4 regions of the Serratia sp. AR11 genome follow, and region 1 is predicted to be linked to each of the others. Evidence: predicted binding sites of a transcription regulator. Region 1 holds the regulator's gene; each other region holds the start of a gene.
What was found. The regulator CRP, encoded in region 1, controls carbon source genes, mostly activating them, when cyclic AMP is high. The targets are predictions, from matches to a motif close to ATGTGANNNNNNTCACAT.
Positions count from the first base shown of each region.

Region 2: a site for CRP is predicted at 2,115-2,132, ahead of ACSOSI_RS03905 (PTS sugar transporter subunit IIB). Genes of this name have one in related genera too.
Region 3: a site for CRP is predicted at 3,156-3,173, ahead of cdd (cytidine deaminase). Genes of this name have one in related genera too.
Region 4: a site for CRP is predicted at 3,654-3,671, ahead of glpT (glycerol-3-phosphate transporter). Genes of this name have one in related genera too.

Region 1 is NZ_CM150739.1:5,099,151-5,104,626, reverse strand. It holds gene ACSOSI_RS24155 (YccS/YhfK family putative transporter) at 26-2,101, opposite strand; gene crp (cAMP-activated global transcriptional regulator CRP) at 2,156-2,788, opposite strand; gene ACSOSI_RS24145 (OsmC family protein) at 3,168-3,575, shown strand; gene ACSOSI_RS24140 (phosphoribulokinase) at 3,615-4,484, opposite strand; gene ACSOSI_RS24135 (YheU family protein) at 4,636-4,869, opposite strand; gene ACSOSI_RS24130 (hydrolase) at 4,866-5,476, opposite strand, start outside.
Region 2 is NZ_CM150739.1:839,092-844,567, reverse strand. It holds gene ACSOSI_RS03915 (glycoside hydrolase family 1 protein) at 1-188, opposite strand, end outside; gene chbC (PTS N,N'-diacetylchitobiose transporter subunit IIC) at 238-1,599, opposite strand; gene ACSOSI_RS03905 (PTS sugar transporter subunit IIB) at 1,611-1,928, opposite strand; gene mutS (DNA mismatch repair protein MutS) at 2,756-5,311, shown strand; gene rpoS (RNA polymerase sigma factor RpoS) at 5,392-5,476, opposite strand, start outside.
Region 3 is NZ_CM150739.1:1,690,262-1,695,737, reverse strand. It holds partial or broken gene ACSOSI_RS08110 (endonuclease domain-containing protein) at 57-389, opposite strand; gene ACSOSI_RS08105 (MFS transporter) at 634-1,857, shown strand; gene ACSOSI_RS08100 (CidA/LrgA family protein) at 1,994-2,401, shown strand; gene ACSOSI_RS08095 (CidB/LrgB family autolysis modulator) at 2,398-3,093, shown strand; gene cdd (cytidine deaminase) at 3,231-4,115, shown strand; gene ACSOSI_RS08085 (NAD-dependent malic enzyme) at 4,337-5,476, shown strand, end outside.
Region 4 is NZ_CM150739.1:195,744-201,219, reverse strand. It holds gene glpC (anaerobic glycerol-3-phosphate dehydrogenase subunit GlpC) at 1-634, opposite strand, end outside; gene glpB (glycerol-3-phosphate dehydrogenase subunit GlpB) at 631-1,902, opposite strand; gene glpA (anaerobic glycerol-3-phosphate dehydrogenase subunit A) at 1,892-3,535, opposite strand; gene glpT (glycerol-3-phosphate transporter) at 3,901-5,256, shown strand; gene glpQ (glycerophosphodiester phosphodiesterase) at 5,341-5,476, shown strand, end outside.

The sequences.
Region 1 (5,476 bases):
ATGACAAGGGCGCCAGACGGCGCCCTTATTGATCGCGCAGTTTGCGTTTCAGCCAGATGCCGTGGTGTGGGCGTTGGCTCCAGGCCAATGACGAGATGGTATGCATCACGCTCAAGTGTGAAAGAATACGCCGCAGGTGGCGCTCCATTTCGGTCACCGGCATATCTGGGTGCAAATCCGGCGGCTGCATAATGCTGTTGCCACTGCTCGGCCCGTCGTACTCCAGCCGTTGCTGGCAGCTCTGCAGCGCGATCTCGCAAGATTGCAGATACTCCTCCGCCAGTTTTGGCGTCAGCATATAGTGCTCGCGCGCCAGGATAGTCATCGCATTCAGATGCTCGACAATAAACTGGCTGTGCGTCACCCACAGGCGCATATCCGCCAGATAGTTCGATTCAAACCCCGGTTCCTGCATCGCCTGATTCAGTGAGGTGAATAACGCGTTGTGCGCCTGATTGACCTGCATGCGTGCGTAGGCCAGTGCAGTGGGATCCGGCTCTTGCTCTTCCAGCAACAAACGTAACGCCTGCTGATCGTTCTCCAGCGCCTGATGGGCATTCTTGCGCAGCAGCCCGCTTTGCCACTGTGGCCACAGCCAAATGGTACTGCCGAACACCAGTACGCAGCCAATCAGGGTGTCGATCAGACGCGGTACCAGGAAATTCGTGCCGTTCAGCGCCAGTAATTGCAGGGTATAGACCGCCGTCACCGTAAAACCAATCACCGCCAATCCGTAATTTTTACGTGACACCATATAGGCCAGCAGCGTAATCACCAGCATCACGCTCAGGGTTTCGGCCTCGGGCAGTTGTAATTGCAGCAGACCGGCGGCGATCACCAGCCCGGCCAAAGTACCGAGCGCACGGTGTTGGATGCGCACCCGGGTGGCGTTGTAGCCGTTCTGGCTCACCAGCATGATGGTGAGCAGGATCCAGTAGGGTTTCGGCAGGTTGAAAATCATCCCCAGGCTGCTGCCTGCCGCCAGCGTGACGCCTAATCGTGCCGCATTACGCAGGGCATTGGATTTGAACGACAGATAACTGACCAGCGCCGGCCAAAACGGCAGGCGGTTTTGATTGGCCATCAGGTCACGCCGATAGAGTGGATGCTGAGTACGCAGCAGACGGGCGATGCGACTGAAGTGGTAGTAGCAGAACTGACCCACCGGATTATCCGGGTGCTGTGCCGCTACTTTTTCCAATGCTGCCAGTTCATTGCCCATATTGAAGCGCTGCGAATGCTGGTGATAGAGAATATCGTGCGCCACCGTGCGTAGCCGGCCGGCAATCACCTGTGCGTTGCGGCGGATAATCGCTTCGGCCTGGCTCTGTTCCACCAGCTTTTGTACTTCTTCCGGCAGGTGCAGGCTGACGGTGATGTGTTCCTGCAAATCCAGCGCGACCTGAAAGGTTCGTTGCAGACGTTTTTGCTCGAGGTTACTGGCGTGCGGCAGAAAGTTTAGCTGCTGATACAGCAGAGTAATCAGATCCATCACCTTTTGCTGACGAACCAACAACGGCGGTAACGCGGTCTGTGGATCGGTATGCTGGGTCAGCAGTGAGTATTTGGCCTCGAAGTAGTCCGCCAACTCCAGATAGAGCTGATTGAGCGACTCGCGCATCGGCTGCTCTTTCCACAGTTTGAACCAGAACCAGGTGAACAGCCCGTACCAGGCGGTGCCGACCACATATAACAGCGGCGCATGCCAAAGCGGTACTGAACCGGCCATGCTGAGGGAGAAGATGGCGGCAACCAGCGCAGCGGGCAGCAGACGGGCGTGTAACGGGCTGATTTCACCGCTGACGCCGAGCAGCAGCGCCAGGCCGAGCATCAGTATCGGCAGCGGCAACTGCCATAACAGGGCTTGCTGCAGTAACAAACTGCTGAGTGCGAACAGTGAACCGCCGACGATCAGGCGTTTGAAAAAACGTTTGTGAGGCGTGTCCAGCCCGGCGATGTTACAGCAGGCGGGAACCAGGGAAAATAGCAGGCCATATTGCAGTTGGCCTATCAGCAAGCCAAACAGTACCGGCAGGCAAAGCACCAGCGTTTGCCGCAGTGCGTAATTAACTTCCGGGTGGTAGATCAGTCGGCGCCACATGATGACTCGGGGCATAAAAAAACGGCGCGAATCATCGCGCCGTTTTTTCAGTGATTAACGCGTGCCGTAAACGACAATAGTTTTGCCGTGGGCGGAGATCAGGTTTTGATCTTCCAGCATTTTCAGAATACGACCCACGGTTTCACGTGAGCAACCGACGATCTGGCCAATTTCCTGGCGGGTAATTTTAATCTGCATACCATCCGGGTGGGTCATGGCATCAGGCTGTTTCGCCAGGTTCAGCAGGGTTTGCGCGATGCGGCCCGTAACGTCCAGGAAAGCAAGGTTACCCACTTTCTCAGATGTGATCTGCAGACGGTTTGCCATCTGAGCTGACAGGCGCATCAGGATGTCCGGGTTAACCTGAATCAACTGGCGGAATTTCTTATAGGAAATTTCAGCCACTTCACAGGCGGTTTTCGCCCTAACCCAGGCGCTACGCTCCTGACCTTCTTCAAATAATCCAAGCTCGCCGATGAAATCCCCCTGGTTAAGGTAGGACAGGATCATCTCTTTACCCTCTTCATCCTTAATCAGCACCGCGACGGAGCCTTTGACGATGTAGTAAAGCGTTTCAGCCTTTTCACCTTGGTGAATCAGCGTACTTTTGGATGGATATTTGTGGATATGGCAATGAGACAGGAACCATTCGAGAGTAGGGTCTGTTTGCGGTTTGCCGAGAACCATTCGCTGTTATCCTCTGTTGTTATCGCTGCCTTGTGTCACAGGGGTCAGAGTTCCCTGTAAAACGTGCTGTCGCCGTTCTTTTAATGGTGGCTGTCAGCAGGTTTTGAGGCGTGTCATAAATATACGCTGTCGCCCTAGCATATTAACTTGCCGGGAGAGCTGCAAGCTACATTCTGTTAACATACCGGTAAAGGAGCCTTTCCCTGGGAGTTTCCCTGAAATCAGTGTCCCGGAAAGATTTATTGCGGCTCTGTTTGTAGCACAGAGTGAGGCGGGTGTCTTGTGTTGTCTCGCTTCAGCATGATTAGCATCAGGTTCCGTTGCCAGTTTCTATGCGAAAGCGTAGTCTGATTTTAAGAAATTAACCGGAGTGACCAGTATGCAGGCAAGAGTTAAGTGGGTGGAAGGGTTGACGTTTCTGGGTGAATCCGCGTCTGGCCATCAGGTGCTGATGGACGGCAACGCCGGGGATAAAGCCCCCAGCCCAATGGAAATGGTACTGATGTCGGTGGGAGGTTGCAGCGCGATAGATGTGGTGTCGATCCTGCAAAAAGGACGTAACGATGTGCGCGACTGCGAGGTGAAATTAACCTCCGAGCGGCGTGAGGAGGCGCCACGACTGTTTACCCATATCAACCTGCATTTCATCGTCACCGGTAAAGATTTAAGTGACAAAATTGTCGAGCGCGCGGTGAATCTTTCCGCCGAGAAATACTGTTCGGTGTCATTGATGCTGAGCAAGGCTGCCAGCGTGACCCACAGCTTTGAGATCCGCGCAGTGTCCTGACGGATAAAGGAGCGCGGCTTGTTGCCGCGCTCCGGTAAGCTATTCGATTTTTTTGCCTTCCAGCAGTTGCTGCACCAGCGGCGCCATAATCAACTCCATCGCCAGCCCCATTTTGCCGCCCGGCACCACCAGCGTATTGATATGCGAGATAAAAGAACCCTGCAGCATCGCCAGCAGATAAGGGAAATCGATCTGATCCAGGCCGCGGAAGTGGATCACCACAAAGCTCTCGTCCAGCGAGGGGATCGCCTTGGCGGCGAACGGGTTGGAGGTATCTACCGTCGGCACCCGCTGGAAGTTGATATGGGTGCGGGAAAACTGCGGCGTGATGTAGTTGATGTAGTCTTCCATCGAACGTACCACCGAATCCATCACCGCTTCACGAGAGTGGCCGCGCTCGCCGGTATCGCGGATTAACTTTTGGATCCATTCCAGGTTAACGATAGGCACCACGCCGACCAGCAAATCGACATGCTTGGCCACGTCGTTGTGCTCGGTCACTACGCCGCCGTGCAGCCCTTCATAAAACAGCACGTCGGTCGGTGCCGGTAAGGCTTCCCACGGGGTAAAGGTACCGGGAACCTGGTTATAGGGTACCGCTTCATCGTAGGTGTGCAGATACTTGCGTGAACGGCCGGTGCCGTTGGTGCCGTACTCGCTAAAGCTTTGTTGCAGCAGGCCAAAGTCGTTGGCCTCGGGGCCGAAATAGCTGATATGACGGCCAAGATCGCGCGCTTTGCGGATCGCCGCGTCCATTTCCGGCCGGGTATAGCGATGGAAACTGTCGCCTTCCAGCTCCGCGGCGCGGATGTTCAACTGCTGAAAGATTTTACGGAACGCCACGCTGGTGGTGGTGGTGCCGGCACCGCTGGAGCCGGTCACTGCGATAACGGGATGTTTGGCGGACATGGTGATGGGTCACTCCGTGTTTAATGCGCCGGTGTCAGATATCATTATTGGTCTGTTTGACACCCTTTCGCCTAGGGCAAAATACTGCGCGTTGGTTTGCAATCCCTCATTGTTACCTGATTTTTTCCGTCAGTCATAGAACCGATAAGCACTAAATTTCTTCTTGTCCGGCGCGGAACTGCCCGCGCGGCATGATGTTGATGGTCTCATGCAGTTCTGACCACACCAGCAGCACCTCGCCGTTTTTCAGCTGGCGGCGCACGTCTTCCACTTTCTGTTCCAGCGAACGTTCATGCTCGCCGTAGTCGGTACCTTCGCGCAGCACAAAGGACTCGATCAGGCTATTGAGGGTCTCGGTTTCCAGTTCTTTCCAGGGGATGATCACTTGGTTGTTTCCAGGTAAGGGGCAAGCCAGGATGGAATACGGTATTCCAGCCACATATGGGGTTTTTTCAATGTGCCGCCGACAAAACCGACGTGACCGCCAAACTCGGTCAATTGATATTCAATATTGTGCGGCAGCGTGGCGGTTTCGGGGATCACTTCGTCGGTCATAAAAGGATCGTCCTTGGCATGGATGATCAACAGCGGCGTTTGGATCGACGGTAACAACGGCAGGGCGCTGCAACGGCGGTAATAATCGGTGGCGTCGCTAAAGCCATGGATGCGCGAGGTAATGGCATCATCAAAGTCGCGGATCCGACGCAATGCCTTGAGCTGCGGCAGTTTGAGCGGCAGCGTATCAGGATAGTGCAGCAGTTTGCGGGTGGCGTTTTGTTTCAACTGCCCGAGCAGGTAGTGCTGATAGACCCGCGAGAAGCCTTGGTCCATCCGCCACGAACAGGGTTCCAGCATCAGTGGCGCAGAAACCACCACCGCCGCCTGCAGCAGGCTGTCGGCGCCCTGTTGTGCCAGATAACAGGCCAGCATGTTGCCGCCGAGCGAAACGCCAACGGCAGCGGTGGGGGCTTCTCCGTAGGTAGCACGCAGCC
Region 2 (5,476 bases), 1.2 Mb from region 1:
TGCTGGAAGTTGTCATAAAACGTGGAGGTCTCGGACGGGCCGACCTGATGATGAAAACGTTCTGGTGCAATCTCATACCAGTAGTCGAAGATGTTCTGGCTTTTGCCATCCCGTGCGGCAGCCCCTTCCGACTGGGGTGCCGAGGTGGCGCTTCCCCACCAGAAATCGTCAGCAAATTGATATTTCATCAGAAGCCCCTCTAAAACCGGGGCAGCGGATTGCTGCCCCAGACTGCAGTTAGAATTTCAACGCTTTGGCGATGTCTTCTTCGCTTTCCGTTGCCTGATCAATCTGGCTCTGCGCCTTGTTGGAGATCATCACAAACGGCAGGTAAATCAAGGTCGCGACGCCCAGGTTGAAGAAGCTCAGCAACATGGCCACGATACTGCCGTTGGTGTTGAAGAACGCCCCCAGCCCCACCGGCATGGTCCATGGCGCAATATTGGTGATTGGCGGGATCAGCCCGGTGTAATAAGCCACCGTGGTAATAATCGTCAGTACCGGCTGAACCAGAATAAACGGAATAAACATCACCGGGTTCATAATCACCGGCAGACCGAACAGGATGGGTTCGTTGATCTGGAAGATGCCCGACGGCGTCGCCAGCTTGGCGACCTGACGATAATCTTCACGGCGTGAAGCGATAAAGATGGCAATAATCAGCCCCAGTGTCGAACCCGTCCCGCCCAGATAGATGTAGGAGTCAACGAACGGCTTCGCCCACATGTGGAACTCTTTACCCGCAGCCACCGCGGCTTCGACGGAACCGTACTTGTTGTACAGCTCGACGTTCTCCAGTGCGAATGGCGTCATGATACCGCTGTCCAGTGCGGCCAGCGCCATTGAACCATGTACCCCGAAGAACCACAGCAGAGAGGAGAACATCACATACACCCAGCCCACTACGCTGCCCATTTTTGCCAGCGGTGCCGAGATGCTGTCCATGATGATTTGGTGGAAGTTGGTGCCCCACAGCGTCAGACAATAGGCCAGTACGCCCATGATCGACAGGATAAGAAAGCCGGGGATCAAGGCCGAGAACGAGCGTGACACTGAAGAAGGTACGCTGTCCGGCAGGCTGATCACCCAATTGCGGCGCACCACAAAGGTAAACATCTCTGCCACCACCAGGCCGATCACCATACCGGAAATGATGTTGGCACCACCCAGCCAGTTAGCGCCTACGGCATAAGCCTCACCGACGCTAAACGGGGTCACGGTCATAAAGGCGGCAACCGCCAGCAGCGCTGCGGCCAACGGGTCGACTTTGCGCTCTTCAGCTAAAGCCATACTGATAAAAAAGGGCGTCATCAGGGACATAATCCCCAGGGTGCCGTTATAAACGCTGCCACCGATGGCCTTCAGGCCATTCAACGTCTCAATGGTAGACGCATCCAGCCGCACCCCCATTGAAAAGAAGAACGAGCCTTCGCCGAAGCTAAGAAACACGTTGTTGATCAGCACGAACATCGCCCCGGTCAACGTCAGTGGCATCAAGCGAATGAACCCGTTTTTGATGGCATTAACATGGGGCTGTTTACCAATTTTCACGGCAAAGGGCAGAATGACCTTTTCCAACGAGGCAATTAACGTATTCACGGCAGACCCCTTTATTGGTTAGCTTTTTTTATGGTGGCGACTGCGGCCTTCAACACGCCCAGGCCATCGAGCTTGCCGTATAAGGCAGAGTCGATCACTTCAACGGGCTTGTTGGGTAACTGCTTTTGCACTTCGGCGAGCGTGTAGGCAATCTGTGGCCCAAGCAGAATCAAATCCGCCTCGGCACCCTTTTCTGCGGCCAACGCCTCAGGATAGGCGGCAATGATCACCGGCACTTCGTACTTCTCGGCCTGTGCTTTCATTTTTGAAACCAGCAGGGAAGTCGACATACCAGCAGAACAAAACAGATAGATTTTTTTCTTTTCCATACCCAATCCCTCAAGATAATCAAAAAAGCCCCGTGTCATTTGTTTGCCAGATGCAATAGCCATTGCCTCACGCACATTCCTTATGAAAATTTCCGTTACTTTGCCCTGGTTGCAGACAGTATACGGAGGCAGTGAAGCGGAACGGTAAGCCATCACCAGTAAGAACCGTCTCTGCTTGACCTTCCTGATTGACCCTCTTCACATTTCACATAAAAAAATAGTGTGATCTGTCTCGCAAATAACCTTTAATTACTGAATTAATTCGTCATAAATAAGCAAATAACAATTATAAACAGTAAGTTATAAACATGCAGAGTATTTATGGATAATTCTGTGCGCGGGGTCATCCATCGTTCGATTGATGAGCATAAAATCGTTCGCCCTTGATTAGAACACTTCAGCAAGATATGACGATCCGGGGGGTTGGAAAAGAAGAGGTAAATGGAAAAATTTTTGGGGCTGGTTTGGCAGGTCAGGCTCAGACAGGGCTGGGTTACTCTTCGGGACAGATCGCCTGATTGGGGTAACACATTGCTTTGATTGCCCACTAATGACATCTGCAACGCAGCGCTTTATCCCCCAAGATTAACCTGTGCAACGCTCTCCCCTGCCTTACAAATCGACTTTGCGTAAAGCTTCCCATTTTTACCTGTGACAGCCGATTGCCCGCTGGGCTAGTATAGCGACAGTATTAAGGGCTTATTGATCCTTACCGCCGTCAACCACTGCTCTATCGAGTGGTTTTTTTGTGCCGCGGCGTGAACCCTAATGATGACAATCAACATCACAACCAACTTTAAATTCAATGGATTGGAAACAGTAATCTTATGAATAGTACCGATAAGCTCGATTCACACACCCCAATGATGCAGCAGTATCTGCGCCTCAAGGCACAGCACCCCGAGATCCTGCTGTTCTACCGCATGGGCGACTTTTACGAGCTGTTCTATGACGATGCCAAACGCGCTTCCCAACTGCTGGATATCTCGCTGACCAAACGCGGTGCCTCAGCGGGCGAGCCCATTCCGATGGCCGGCGTCCCTCACCATGCGGTCGAGAACTATCTGGCCAAACTGGTGCAGCTTGGTGAATCCGTCGCCCTGTGCGAACAAATCGGCGATCCGGCCACCAGTAAAGGCCCGGTAGAACGCAAAGTGGTGCGCATCGTTACGCCAGGCACCATCACCGACGAAGCCCTGCTGCAAGAACGTCAGGACAACCTGCTGGCGGCCATCTGGCAGGACGCACGCGGCTTTGGCTACGCCACGCTGGACATCAGCTCAGGTCGTTTCCGCGTGGCCGAACCGGCAGATATCGAAACCATGGCGGCAGAGTTGCAGCGCACCAATCCTGCCGAGCTGCTTTACCCCGAAACCTTTGAACAGATGTCGCTGATTGAACAACGCCATGGCCTGCGCCGTCGCCCACTGTGGGAGTTTGAACCCGAGACTGCGCGCCAACAGCTGAATCTGCAGTTCGGCACCCGCGATCTGACCGGTTTCGGCGTTGAACAGGCCCATCAGGCACTGCGCGCCGCCGGTTGTCTGCTGCAATATGTTAAAGATACTCAACGCACCTCATTACCGCATATCCGTGGCATCACCATGGAGCGCCAGCAGGATGGCATTATCATGGATGCCGCCACGCGGCGTAACCTTGAGCTGAGCCAAAACCTGTCCGGCGGCAGCGAAAATACCCTGGCGGCCATCCTCGACCGCAGCGTGACGGCAATGGGTAGCCGTATGCTTAAACGCTGGCTGCATATGCCGACCCGTGACATCAAAGTATTGAATAACCGTCAGCAGGCGATCGGCTCCCTGCAGGATCTGTATAGCGACCTGCAACCTTCGCTGCGTCAGGTAGGCGATCTGGAACGCATATTGGCCCGTCTGGCATTACGCAGTGCCCGTCCACGCGATCTGGCCCGTATGCGTCATGCTTTCCAACAGTTGCCGGATATCCACGCGTTACTGAAAGGGGTAGAAACCCCGTATGTGCAACAGCTACTGTCACAGGTCGGTCAGTTTGATGAACTGCAAGACTTGCTGGAACGCGCAGTGGTCGAAGCCCCACCGGTATTGGTACGCGACGGCGGCGTTATCGCTCCCGGCTACAATAGCGAGCTGGATGAATGGCGTGCACTGGCCGATGGAGCCACCGACTACCTCGACCGTCTTGAGATCCGCGAGCGTGAAAAGTTGGGGCTGGATACCTTGAAGGTCGGCTTCAATGGCGTGCATGGTTATTACATTCAAGTCAGCCGTGGGCAGAGCCACCTGGTACCGATCCACTACGTGCGCCGTCAGACGCTGAAAAATGCCGAACGCTACATCATTCCCGAATTGAAAGAGTATGAAGACAAGGTTCTGACTTCCAAAGGGAAAGCGTTGGCGATCGAGAAGGGTCTGTACGAAGAGTTGTTCGACTTGCTGTTGCCGCACCTGGGCGATCTACAGCAAAGTGCCGCTGCATTGGCCGAGCTGGACGTGCTGGCCAACCTGGCTGAACGTGCCGAAACGCTCAACTACGCCTGCCCAACCATCAGCGAACAGCCCGGTGTACGCATCACTGAGGGCCGCCATCCGGTGGTCGAACAGGTACTGAGCGAGCCGTTTATTTCCAACCCGCTATCGCTGTCGCCTCAGCGGCGGATGTTGATCATTACCGGCCCTAATATGGGCGGTAAAAGTACCTATATGCGCCAAACGGCGCTGATCGTGCTGATGGCACACATCGGCAGCTACGTGCCGGCGAGCAAGGCGGTCATCGGTCCGGTAGACCGAATCTTTACCCGCGTGGGCGCGGCGGACGATCTGGCCTCCGGCCGTTCTACCTTTATGGTAGAGATGACTGAAACCGCCAATATCCTGCACAACGCCACCGAAAACAGCCTGGTGCTGATGGATGAAATTGGCCGCGGTACCTCAACCTACGACGGTCTCTCCCTGGCCTGGGCCTGCGCCGAGAACCTGGCCAGCCGCATTAAAGCCATGACGCTGTTCGCCACCCATTACTTTGAGCTGACCACCCTGCCGGAGAAAATGGAAGGCGTGGTCAACGTGCATCTGGACGCGCTGGAGCACGGCGACACTATCGCCTTTATGCACAGCGTACAGGACGGTGCCGCCAGCAAGAGCTATGGCCTGGCGGTTGCCGCTCTGGCCGGTGTGCCACGTGAGGTGATCAAACGCGCGCGCCAAAAACTGCGCGAGCTGGAGGCGATATCCAGCCATACCGCGACGGGTACCGTTGATGCCACCCAGATGACGCTGCTGAATGAGGAAACCTCACCGGCGGTTGAAGCGCTCGAGGCACTGGATCCGGACTCACTGTCACCTCGTCAGGCGCTGGAGTGGATTTACCGCCTGAAGAATATGGTCTGACCCTTCGCAGGTTGCAGGCATAAAAAAACGGTGAGCATAGCGCTCACCGTTTTTATTTTGATGCGATTCAACTGCCTGGGTTACTCGCGGAACAGTGCCTCAATGCTCAGGCCCTGCATTTGCAGAATTTCACGCAGACGGCGTAAACCTTCAACCTGGATCTGA
Region 3 (5,476 bases), 2.1 Mb from region 1:
TCTGCTTTCTCCCTCTCCTGGGGGAGAGGGCCGGGGTGAGGGGGATCTTTATCCACCGTCAAATACTGCATAATAATCTCAGCCACTCCCTCCCAATGGTTTAACACTTCATCATTCCAAAAACGCAACACGGTAAATCCGCGGCTCACCAGGAAATGACTACGACGGGTGTCATAACTGACCTGTTCCATATGTTGCCCTCCGTCCAATTCAATAACCAGCTTCCGTTGCCAACAAACAAAATCAACAAAATAAGGCCCAATCGGAAACTGACGACGGAATTTCAAACCATAAAAACGGCGGTCCCTTAGTCGTAGCCATACCGTTTTTTCCGCATTGCTCATATTGGCTCGTAACCGACGCGATACGGGCGTTGATTTCCTTTTCATAAAGACCTCCGTCTACACAATAACGCCAAGCAAGGCACTGACCTTGAACCCAGTGTCGAACTTGCGCCTTGCTTCCAAAAATTTCGCCATAACGTTGGGGAAACCACGGGCAAAAACGGGCAAATAATCACGGTGTCGGAGGCTACCGACGTAGCCTCTTTTTTCAGTATCCCCTTTCTTACGGGCCAAAATAAGCTATCTTATCCATACGGGTTTAATTACTGTATGCATAAACAGGTCTGACATGAAGGGATTCCCACCGCTGATCAACACATTGCTGGCCAGCTCGCTGGTATTGACCATTGGGCGTGGCGTCACGCTACCGTTCATTACCATCTATCTCACCGGGCATTTCCACCTGCTGCCGAAAAGCGTCGGTATCATTTTGGGCATCAGCCTGATGATCGGTATTTTCGCCAGTCTGTATGGCGGTTACCTGGTCGACAAGTTCAACAAAAACACCTTGATCCTGACGGCCATTTTGCTGTTCGCCTTAAGTTTTTTCGCTATTCCGTGGATCCCGCGTCCGGGTGGGATCATCGTGGTATTGGCTATCCTGCATACCGCCTATTCGGTACTGGGCATCACCATCAAGGCCTGTTTTGCCGACTGGCTACCGGTTGCACAACGTATCAAAGCCTTTTCAATCAACTACACGCTGGTGAACGTTGGCTGGGCGGTGGGCTCATCACTGGGGGTGATGGTGGCAGGGCTGAACCCATTGTTACCCTTCTACCTTTCCGGCGGATTGGCTTTATGCACAGTGACGGCATTGAGTTTTAGCCTGCACCGACAACGCACTACGCCGCCGGCAGCGGCTGAGGCCGTGCCCTCTGCGCCGCCCAATTTCCGCCAAACGCTGACCATTCTGCGCAACGACCACCGGCTGATTTACTTTACTCTCGGCAGTACGCTTGGCGCGGTAGTTTTTGGCCAGTTCACCGGCTATTTATCGCAATACCTGATTCTGGTTTCCAACGCCGAGTTTGCCTATCAGGTCATTGGGGCGGTGATGATCGTTAATGCCTGCATCGTCATCGCGCTGCAGTATTTACTGAGCCGGGGTATGCGGCAGGAAAACATGCTGCGCTGGCTGGCGCTGGGCACCGTGTTTTTCATTCTGGGGCTGATCGGTTTTAGCCTGGCCGGGCAATCACTCTGGTTGTGGGCCATAGCTATGGCGATATTTACCCTGGGGGAAATTATCGTGATCCCGGTGGAGTATATGTTTATCGACTTTATCGCCCCACAGCATCTGAAAGGCAGTTACTACGGTGTGCAAAACCTCAGCGCTCTGGGCGGTGCCATCAACCCGGTGCTGTGCGGTTTTATCCTCAGCTATGCCGCACCGCAAATGATGTTTGTGATGCTGATTGCTGCCGCATTGTTCAGCCTGCTATTCTTTTTCCTCGGCCATCGCCTGGCACAAAAGCAGCAATACCGCGCAGGCATCATCAGTACTAAATAAAGGCGCACCGGGCTTAACTACGGCTGTCAACCTGCCTGACAGGCATGGCAGCCATAGAGAGAATTCATGGTGTGATTTGTGGCGGAGGTCACAGTTTAATTGTATGATGAATGCATCGGTTAAACGGGATTAAGTTATGGCCAAGCTATTCACTCTGTGCTGGAAATACCTGAGGGCAATTGTCCTTATCTACCTTTGCTTATTCGCTGGCAATGCAATCGCGGCGCTGCTGCCGATCGCCATTCCCGGCAGCATTATCGGCATGCTGCTGCTGTTCGCCCTGCTCTCCACGCAAATTATGCCGGCCAGGTGGGTTAAACCCGGCTGTCATCTGCTGATCCGCTATATGGTGCTATTGTTTGTGCCCATCGGCGTTGGCGTAATGAAATACTATGACCAGATCCTTGATCACCTCGGCCCGCTGGTGGTTTCCTGCATTATCAGCACCCTGATGGTGCTGGTAGTGGTGGGCTACACCTCGCATTATTTCCACCGGGAACGTCGCATCGTCGGCAAACCGGATGCCGCGGAAGGTGAAAAATGATCCATGAAATCTGGTGGTCATTGCCGTTAACGCTGGCAGTCTACTTTGCCGCACGCAAGCTGGCGCAGTGGTTGAACATGCCGCTGCTGAACCCGCTGCTGGTATCAATGGCGGTGATCATTCCCCTGCTGTTACTGACCGGCATCCCATATGAACGCTATTTTCAGGGCAGCAAAATCCTCAATGACTTATTGCAGCCCGCCGTCGTCGCGCTGGCCTACCCGCTGTATGAACAGCTGCACCAGATCCGCGCCCGTTGGAAATCCATTATCGCCGTCTGCTTTATCGGCAGTATGACGGCCATGATCAGCGGCGGTGCCATCGCTTTATTGATGGGGGCGACTCCGGAAATTGCCGCTTCCATCATGCCCAAATCGGTTACGACCCCTATCGCCATGGCAGTGGCGGAATCGCTCGGCGGCATCCCGGCAATCAGCGCCGTCTGCGTAATCTTCGTCGGTATTCTCGGCGCAGTATTCGGGCATACATTATTTAAACTATTGAAAATCACCACTCGCTCGGCGAGGGGTTTGGCCATGGGTACCGCATCTCATGCACTGGGCACGGCTCGTTGCGCGGAAATGGACTATCAGGAAGGGGCATTTGGCTCTTTGGCGTTGGTGATCTGCGGGATCATTACCTCGCTGCTGGCCCCCTTCCTGTTCCCGGTACTGTTACATATGTTCAGTTAAAACGGTTAAAACTTGCGAGACATCTCGCAATTATGCTTTTCATTGCATTGATTTCATCAATAAAGAGATTTGCATCACACTTTATTCACGCAAGGCTGCCTAGAATGTTATCCCGTTAACCTGTAGAGAGAGTTTCTATGCACCCGCGTTTTCAAACCGCTTTTGGCGAACTGCCCGCCACCTTGCAATCCGCCCTGCAGTCTTATATTGATGCGCCTGATTTCCCGGCCATGCTCAAGGCGGAACAAGTGGACGCGATCAAGCAGCGCTGCGGGCTGGATGATGATGCTCTGGCATTCGCTCTGCTGCCACTGGCGGCGGCCTGCTCGTTAGCGCCAATCTCACAATTTTATGTCGGTGCCATTGCCCGTGGGCAGAGCGGCAATCTGTATTTTGGTGCCAATATGGAATTCAGCGGCGCTCCGATGCAACAAACCATTCATGCGGAACAGTGTGCGGTGACCCACGCCTGGCTGCGCGGTGAACCCGCCCTGGCCTCCATCACCGTTAACTACACGCCTTGCGGCCACTGCCGTCAGTTTATGAACGAACTGAACAGCGGAGTCAGCCTTAAAATTCGTCTGCCCGGCCGTGAACCGGCAACGCTTGGCGATTACCTGCCGGACTCCTTCGGCCCGAAAGACCTGGATATCACCACGCTGCTGATGGACCAGGTCGATCATGGTTTCCAACTGGCGCTGACTGACGAACTGGAAAAAGCAGCGCTGGACGCTGCCAATCAGAGCCACGCGCCCTACAGCAACGCCCACAGCGGCGTCGCACTGGAGGCTGAAGACGGCACAATCTACACTGGCCGTTATGCGGAAAACGCCGCCTTCAACCCAAGTCTGCCGCCCCTGCAGGCCGCGCTGATTCTGATGAATGTTTCCGGCGACGACTGTCAAAAGGTGAAGCGCGCCGTGCTGGCTGAGCCAGAAAGTGCCATCCTCACCCAATGGGATGCTACCCGTGCCACGCTGGCTGCCCTGGGCTGCCAAAATGTCAGCCGCATTACTTTCTGATCCTGACTCTGGCGGTGCCGCCCGGCACCGCTGTTAACAGCCCCGCCAGCCAAATACAATGCCATTCACGTCTTAAAACACTTTCTTTAGTTAAATTAGGATTTGATCGTCGATAATTACGCCAATTTACCTCATGATCCGATAACAATTGCTGTACATATTTCGCCGATCTTTTAGGATCACCCTTATAAAGTTATCCGATACGTTGAAGAGCAAAAGTCATGGAACTTGAATACGAAAGCAAACGCCCTCTCTACATCCCTTATGCCGGCCCGATCCTGTTGGAATTCCCACTGCTGAATAAAGGCAGTGCCTTCACCGAAGAAGAGCGCAACCATTTCAACCTGCAAGGCTTGTTGCCCGACGCGGTGGAAACCATTGAAGAACAGGCTGAGCGCGCCTATCGCCAATATCAGGATTTCAAAAACGACAGCGATAAGCACATTTACCTGCGCAACATTCAGGACACCAACGAAACCCTGTTCTACCGCCTGCTGGACTCCCACCTGAGCGAAATGATGCCGATCATCTACACGCCAACGGTGGGTGAAGCCTGCGAGCATTTCTCCGATATTTACCGCCGGGCGCGCGGGTTGTTTATTTCCTACCCGAACCGCGATCGCATTGACGACATGCTGCAAAACGCCACCAAACAAAACGTCAAAGTGATTGTCGTCACCGACGGCGAACGTATTCTCGGCCTGGGCGACCAGGGCATTGGCGGCATGGGCATTCCTATCGGGAAACTGTCGCTGTACACCGCCTGCGGTGGTATCAGCCCGGCCTATACCCTGCCGGTAGTGCTGGACGTGGGTACCAACAACCCACAGCGCCTGAACGATCCGCTGTATATGGGCTGGCGTCATCCGCGCATTTCCGGTGATGAATACCACGCTTTCGTTGAAGAGTTTATTCAGGCGGTGAAACGCCGCTGGCCGAACGTGCTGTTGCAGTTCGAAGATTTCGCTCAGAACAACGCGACTCCGCTGCTGAACCGCTATCGTGACGAAATCTGCTGCTTTAACGACGATATTCAGGGTACCGCAGCGGTTACGCTGGGTAGCCTGATTGCCGCCAGCCGCGCTGCGGGCAGCCAATTGCGTGACCAAACCGTGACCTTCCTGGGTGCCGGTTCCGCCGGCTGCGGCATTGCCGAGCAAATTATCGCCCAGATGAAATCCGAAGGTCTGAGCGAAGACGAAGCGCGCGCCCGCGTGTTCATGGTTGACCGTTTTGGTCTGCTGACCGACAAACTGCCTAACCTGCTCGATTTCCAAAGCAAGCTGGTGCAAAAAAACGAAAACCTGACCGCATGGCAGACCCAAAGCGATGCCATCTCGCTGTTGGACGTAGTGCGTAAC
Region 4 (5,476 bases), 590 kb from region 1:
TGGCGATCAGCGGTACGCCGCAGCATTTCTCCCGCTTAAGCAACTGCACGCCGATGTCCATCGCATTAAAGACCTTGATCAAATCCTTGCCCAGTTGCGGATGGTTGTAATTAACGAAGCAGCCGTGGAAGAACGCGACCTGCTCGGCATAACGCCGTTGGGCCTGCGCCTGCTGACGGTACCAGCGGCGGAAGGTACCGAACGAGTATTTGGGCAGTTCGCGGCGATGATCAATCTTCAGCGCCTTGTCGAGCAGGGCACGCACCGGTTTAAGCCCGGTAGCGGCATTAACAATCGGTGCAAACGGCGTCGACAGCGAGCCCATGAGATCGGTATGGCTGAGGATAGCGTCACGCAGAGTGGGCTTGCTCTGGGCAAAGTCGGCGCGGGCGCGCTGAATGATGTCGCCGATTTTGACGTCGGACGGACAGGCCACCTCACAGCGTTTGCAGTTGGTGCAATATTTCAGCGCCTCATCATACAGCGCCGGATCTTTCAGTCGCAGGCGCTCACCGTCCGGCCCCGCCTGTTTTGGCCCCGGATAGAGCGGATTCACCTTGGCTACCGGACAATAGGTGGTACAGACGGTACATTTGATGCAATTCTCAAAACTGTTGTCTTTATGCCGGCTCATGGACGCTCCTCCTGTGCCGCAATCTGTTGCGCGACGTACAGCGCCCCAATCAGCGAAACACCCGCACCGCAGCCCTGCTGCAGGGGATCATAGCCGCCGGTCACTGCGCCGATGGCATACAGGTTGCTCAATGGCTCCCCCTGCCTTAAGGCACGCAGTCGGTTATCGGTACGTACCCCAAATTGCAAATAGGGTTGCGGAGCAAACAGATTGCGATCGCTCCAGTCTGCGCGATCCGCACGGCTGTCGACATCCAGCCCAAACACCGGTTCACGTATGCCGTCGAAGCCCGCCACCAGCCCGTTGCTGAAGAAGCTGCCGCTGGCCAGCACCACCTGCTGCGCCAGCAATGGAATATCGGTATGGTTGCGGGTATAGAGGCCAGTGACTCGCCCGGCTTCGATATCTGCCCGCAGTACGCTGTCACCCGGCATAAAAACGCCGCCCAGTTGCTGCAGACGCGAACGCAGCGCCTGATGCAGGCGCATACCCAGAACCGAAGGCGGCAACGTCGGTAACAGCAGAATCGGTTTACCCACCGCAGCCTGCAACGCGGCCAGTGCGCTATCATCTTCCAGCCCCAGACAGGCAGGCAGGAAAATCGCCTCGGCATCACCGGCCAACCGGCGCATTTCTTCTGCCATCGGCGTCAGGTTTTCCGGCAGATCCAGTACTCTGGCGATATTCACCGCCCGGAACTCACTGGGGTTGTTACGCAGCCGATCCAGCGCCGGCAAATGCATATAAGCCACTTCCGCCTTGATGCCCAGCGTCTGTATCAGGGAACTGGCGGCCAGCTGTGGCTGAAAATCCAAAAATCCTTCAATGCCGATCACCGCGATATTTTTCCACGCTAGTTCGCCGTCCAACGGCGTGACCGGAATAGCCTGAGGACTAAGCCAGGTGGCCCGGCGCGTACCCAGCGGAGTCACCCGCAGATGATTACGCTCATTGCTGCCTTGCAGGCTCAAGCCGCAGCGTTGCAACAGCAGAGCCGCATCATCTGACAGTGCGGCCACCCGTTCAGCGCCGATCAGCGCATAAGGATGCCGTGGCGCTTGCAGCTCAAGTGCCGGTAGCGCCATCAACGGTGATTCCACCAGGGTGCCGTCGGGCAGCTGCGCCAGCAGATCAAGCGATCCGGATGAAAAATAGAGTGCGCTTTGGCCAGAACTGACCACGGCGCAGCGCTTGCCTTGCTCTGCCAATCGAATGGCACAGCTCATGCCTGCCAGGCCACCGCCAATCACCACTACGTCAAATCGCATCATCGGCCTCCTGTTCCTTCCGGGCATCGAGCCCGCACAATCCCTGATAAACCCAGCTGGTAAACTCACTTTCACGTAGCGCATCGCCCCAGGCGATCGGTCTTACCCCTTTCCAACGCTCGTTAAGGAAATGCGATAGCTGATCGATAGACTGCTGCGGGGTGGTGACGTTAAAACGCGTCAACAGCCCGGCGGCACGGCAGGCGCAAAGCTCCCCCTGGCAGGTGCCCATGCCGACGCGGGTGCGGCGGCGCAGATCGACCAGGTTATTAACGGTGAGGGAATTTACCGCATAGCGCACTTCACCGGCGGTCACCGCTTCGCATTCGCACACCAGGCTGTTATCCAGCCGATCGCCGGCCGGTACCTGACTGGCCCTGTCGCCGTGGCGATAAACCGCCGAACCGCGAATGCTGGCAGGCAGGGAAACCACGCTGCGCACCGTTTCCTCCGCCGACTGCCGCGAACCGGGCAAGGCTTCCTGCGCGGTGGTACAGGGGCTGTCGATTCCGAGCTTTTCGCACACTTTATCGGTCGCCCACTGCGCCATCAGCCGGTAGGTCATCAGCTTGCCGCCGGTAATGGTGATAAAGCCTTCCAGGCCGTCGCGGCTGGCGTGATCGAGCAGCACGATGCCGCGGCTGACGTTGCGGCCGCTGGGGTCGTCGTCACTGGCTACCAATGGGCGCACACCGGCATAGGCGCGCAGAATACGCGTCTGCGCCAGCTCCGGTGCCAGCAGCGCCCCCTCGCGGATCAGAATGTCCACTTCCTGCGGCGTCACCAGCATGTTGTCGATCTGGTCATAGTCAATATGGGTGGAGGTGGTGCCAATCACCGAGATGGTGTCGCCCGGCACCAAAATGTCGGCGTCCGCCGGTTTGCGGCAGCGGTTGATCACCATGTTGTTGATGCGGTGGCCGAGGATCAGCAAAGCGCCCTTGGCCGGGAACATGCGAATGCGCAGATCGGCATATTCCGCTATCTGCTGGCCCCAGATGCCCGCGGCATTGACCACCACTTCGGCATGAATATCGTAGCGCTGTGCAGATTGATGGTCGAAAACGCGCACCCCGGTAACGCGATCACCCGAGCGAAGCAAACCGACCACCTGATGATAGGTGAGGATCTGCGCACCGTGCTCACGGGCGTCTAGCATATTGGCGGCAGTGAGACGGAAAGGATCGACAGTGCCGTCCGGCACGCGAACCGCACCGATCAGAGCCGGGTTGGCCGCCGGCTCCAGACGCAGCGCCAGCTGTGGGTCGATCGCTTCGGCGTTGATACCGGCGCTGTGGCAGGAGGCAATAAACTGTTGTTGATAGTCCAGCGAATCCTGCGGCAGCGTAATAAACAGCCCATCGGTACGTTCGATGCAGTGGTGCGCAATACGCTTGAGGATTTGGTTTTCTTCTATGCATTCACGCGCCGACTCACCGTCGGTCACCGCATAGCGTGCTCCACTGTGCAGCAGCCCGTGGTTACGGCCAGTGGCACCGGTGGCAATATCGTGACGCTCCAGCAGTATGCAACGCAGGCCACGACGCGCGCAGTCACGAGCAATGCCCGCACCGGTCGCGCCGCCGCCAATAATGATCACATCCGTTTCGTTATCCGGTGAATGGCTGCTCATGAGGCTCTCTCAGGATCCGTGATTATTAGCCTATTGAGCCACAGTCATTGGGGTCTTTGTTTGATAAGGAACAATAACGAACTCAAAACGAAAACCAAATGTCCACAAAAAACCATGAATGTGATCATAATCACGATTTTTAGGCGTTTTTCTATTTCATAACGTTAACGAATCGCTCAAAATCCGCCGGTGTTTCATAAAAGTGTAACAATTGCGCCATCCATCACAGCGACACCAGGCTGTTTTGACTAGGATGACGCTCGTTATGGAACAAAAAAACACCACATTCGATATCCGCTCAATCATCAAATGAACGTAAAAGGTCATATTGATGTGATAACTAGATAAAGCCATCGGAGGCGCTCATGTTGAGTATTTTTAAGCCGGCAGCACACATTTCCCGTGTGCCGGTCGACAAAGTCGACCCGCTGTACCGTAAATTGCGCTGGCAGATTTTTATGGGGATTTTCTTCGGTTATGCCGCCTACTACCTGGTGCGCAAGAACTTCACCCTGGCCATGCCTTACCTGATCGACCAGGGCTTCAGCCGCGGTGACCTCGGTTTCGCGCTGTCCGGTATTTCCATCGCCTACGGTTTTTCCAAATTCATCATGGGGTCGGTTTCTGACCGCTCCAACCCGCGCGTGTTCCTGCCCGCCGGCCTGATCCTGGCTGCCGCGGTGATGCTGTTCATGGGCTTCGTGCCATGGGCGACTTCGAGCATCGCGGTCATGTTCGTGCTGCTGTTCCTGTGCGGTTGGTTCCAGGGAATGGGCTGGCCGCCATGTGGCCGTACCATGGTGCACTGGTGGTCGCAGAAAGAGCGCGGCAGCATCGTTTCGGTCTGGAACTGTGCCCATAACGTGGGTGGCGGTCTGCCGCCACTGCTGTTCCTGCTGGGCATGGCCTGGTTCAACGACTGGCATGCAGCGCTGTATATGCCGGCCTTCGGCGCCATCCTGGTGGCTCTGATCGCCTTTGCCCTGATGCGTGATACTCCGCAATCCTGTGGCCTGCCGCCGATCGAAGAATACAAAAACGATTATCCGGACGACTACAGCGAGAAAGCGGAAGAAGAGCTGACTGCCAAGCAAATCTTCATGCAGTACATCCTGCCGAACAAGCTGCTGTGGTACATCGCCGTGGCCAACGTGTTCGTTTACCTGCTGCGTTACGGCATCCTGGACTGGTCACCGACCTACCTGAAAGAAGTGAAACACTTCACGCTGGATAAGTCTTCCTGGGCCTATTTCCTGTACGAATATGCCGGTATTCCGGGCACCCTGCTGTGCGGCTGGATGTCGGACAAGGTGTTCAAGGGCAACCGTGGCGCCACCGGCGTGTTCTTCATGACCCTGGTCACCATCGCCACCGTAGTTTACTGGCTCAACCCGGTCGGTAACCCTGGCATCGATATGGCCTGCATGATCACCATCGGCTTCCTGATTTACGGGCCGGTGATGCTGATCGGTCTGCACGCACTGGAACTGGCGCCGAAGAAAGCGGCCGGTACCGCGGCGGGCTTCACCGGTCTGTTCGGTTATCTGGGCGGCTCTGTCGCAGCCAGCGCCATCGTCGGCTACACCGTTGACTACTTCGGTTGGGACGGCGGCTTTATGGTGATGATCGGCGGTAGCGTCGGTGCAGTAGTTCTGCTGTTACTGACCATGCTGAGTGAGAAAAAACACCACGCGGAAATCGCTGCCAACAAACGCGGTTAAGCGTCATACCACTTTCGCATTATTTAAAGGCCGCACCGCGGCCTTTTTATTACCCCCTGCCCCTACAATATGGAGAACAACAGAATGCGGACTCAAGTCAAAGCCCTGCTGACAGGGATTATCCTGGCCACCTCAATGGTCAGCGCCGCACAGGCTGCCGACAAGGTGGTGATCGCCCACCGTGGCGCCAGCGGCTATCTGCCGGAACACACGCTGCCGG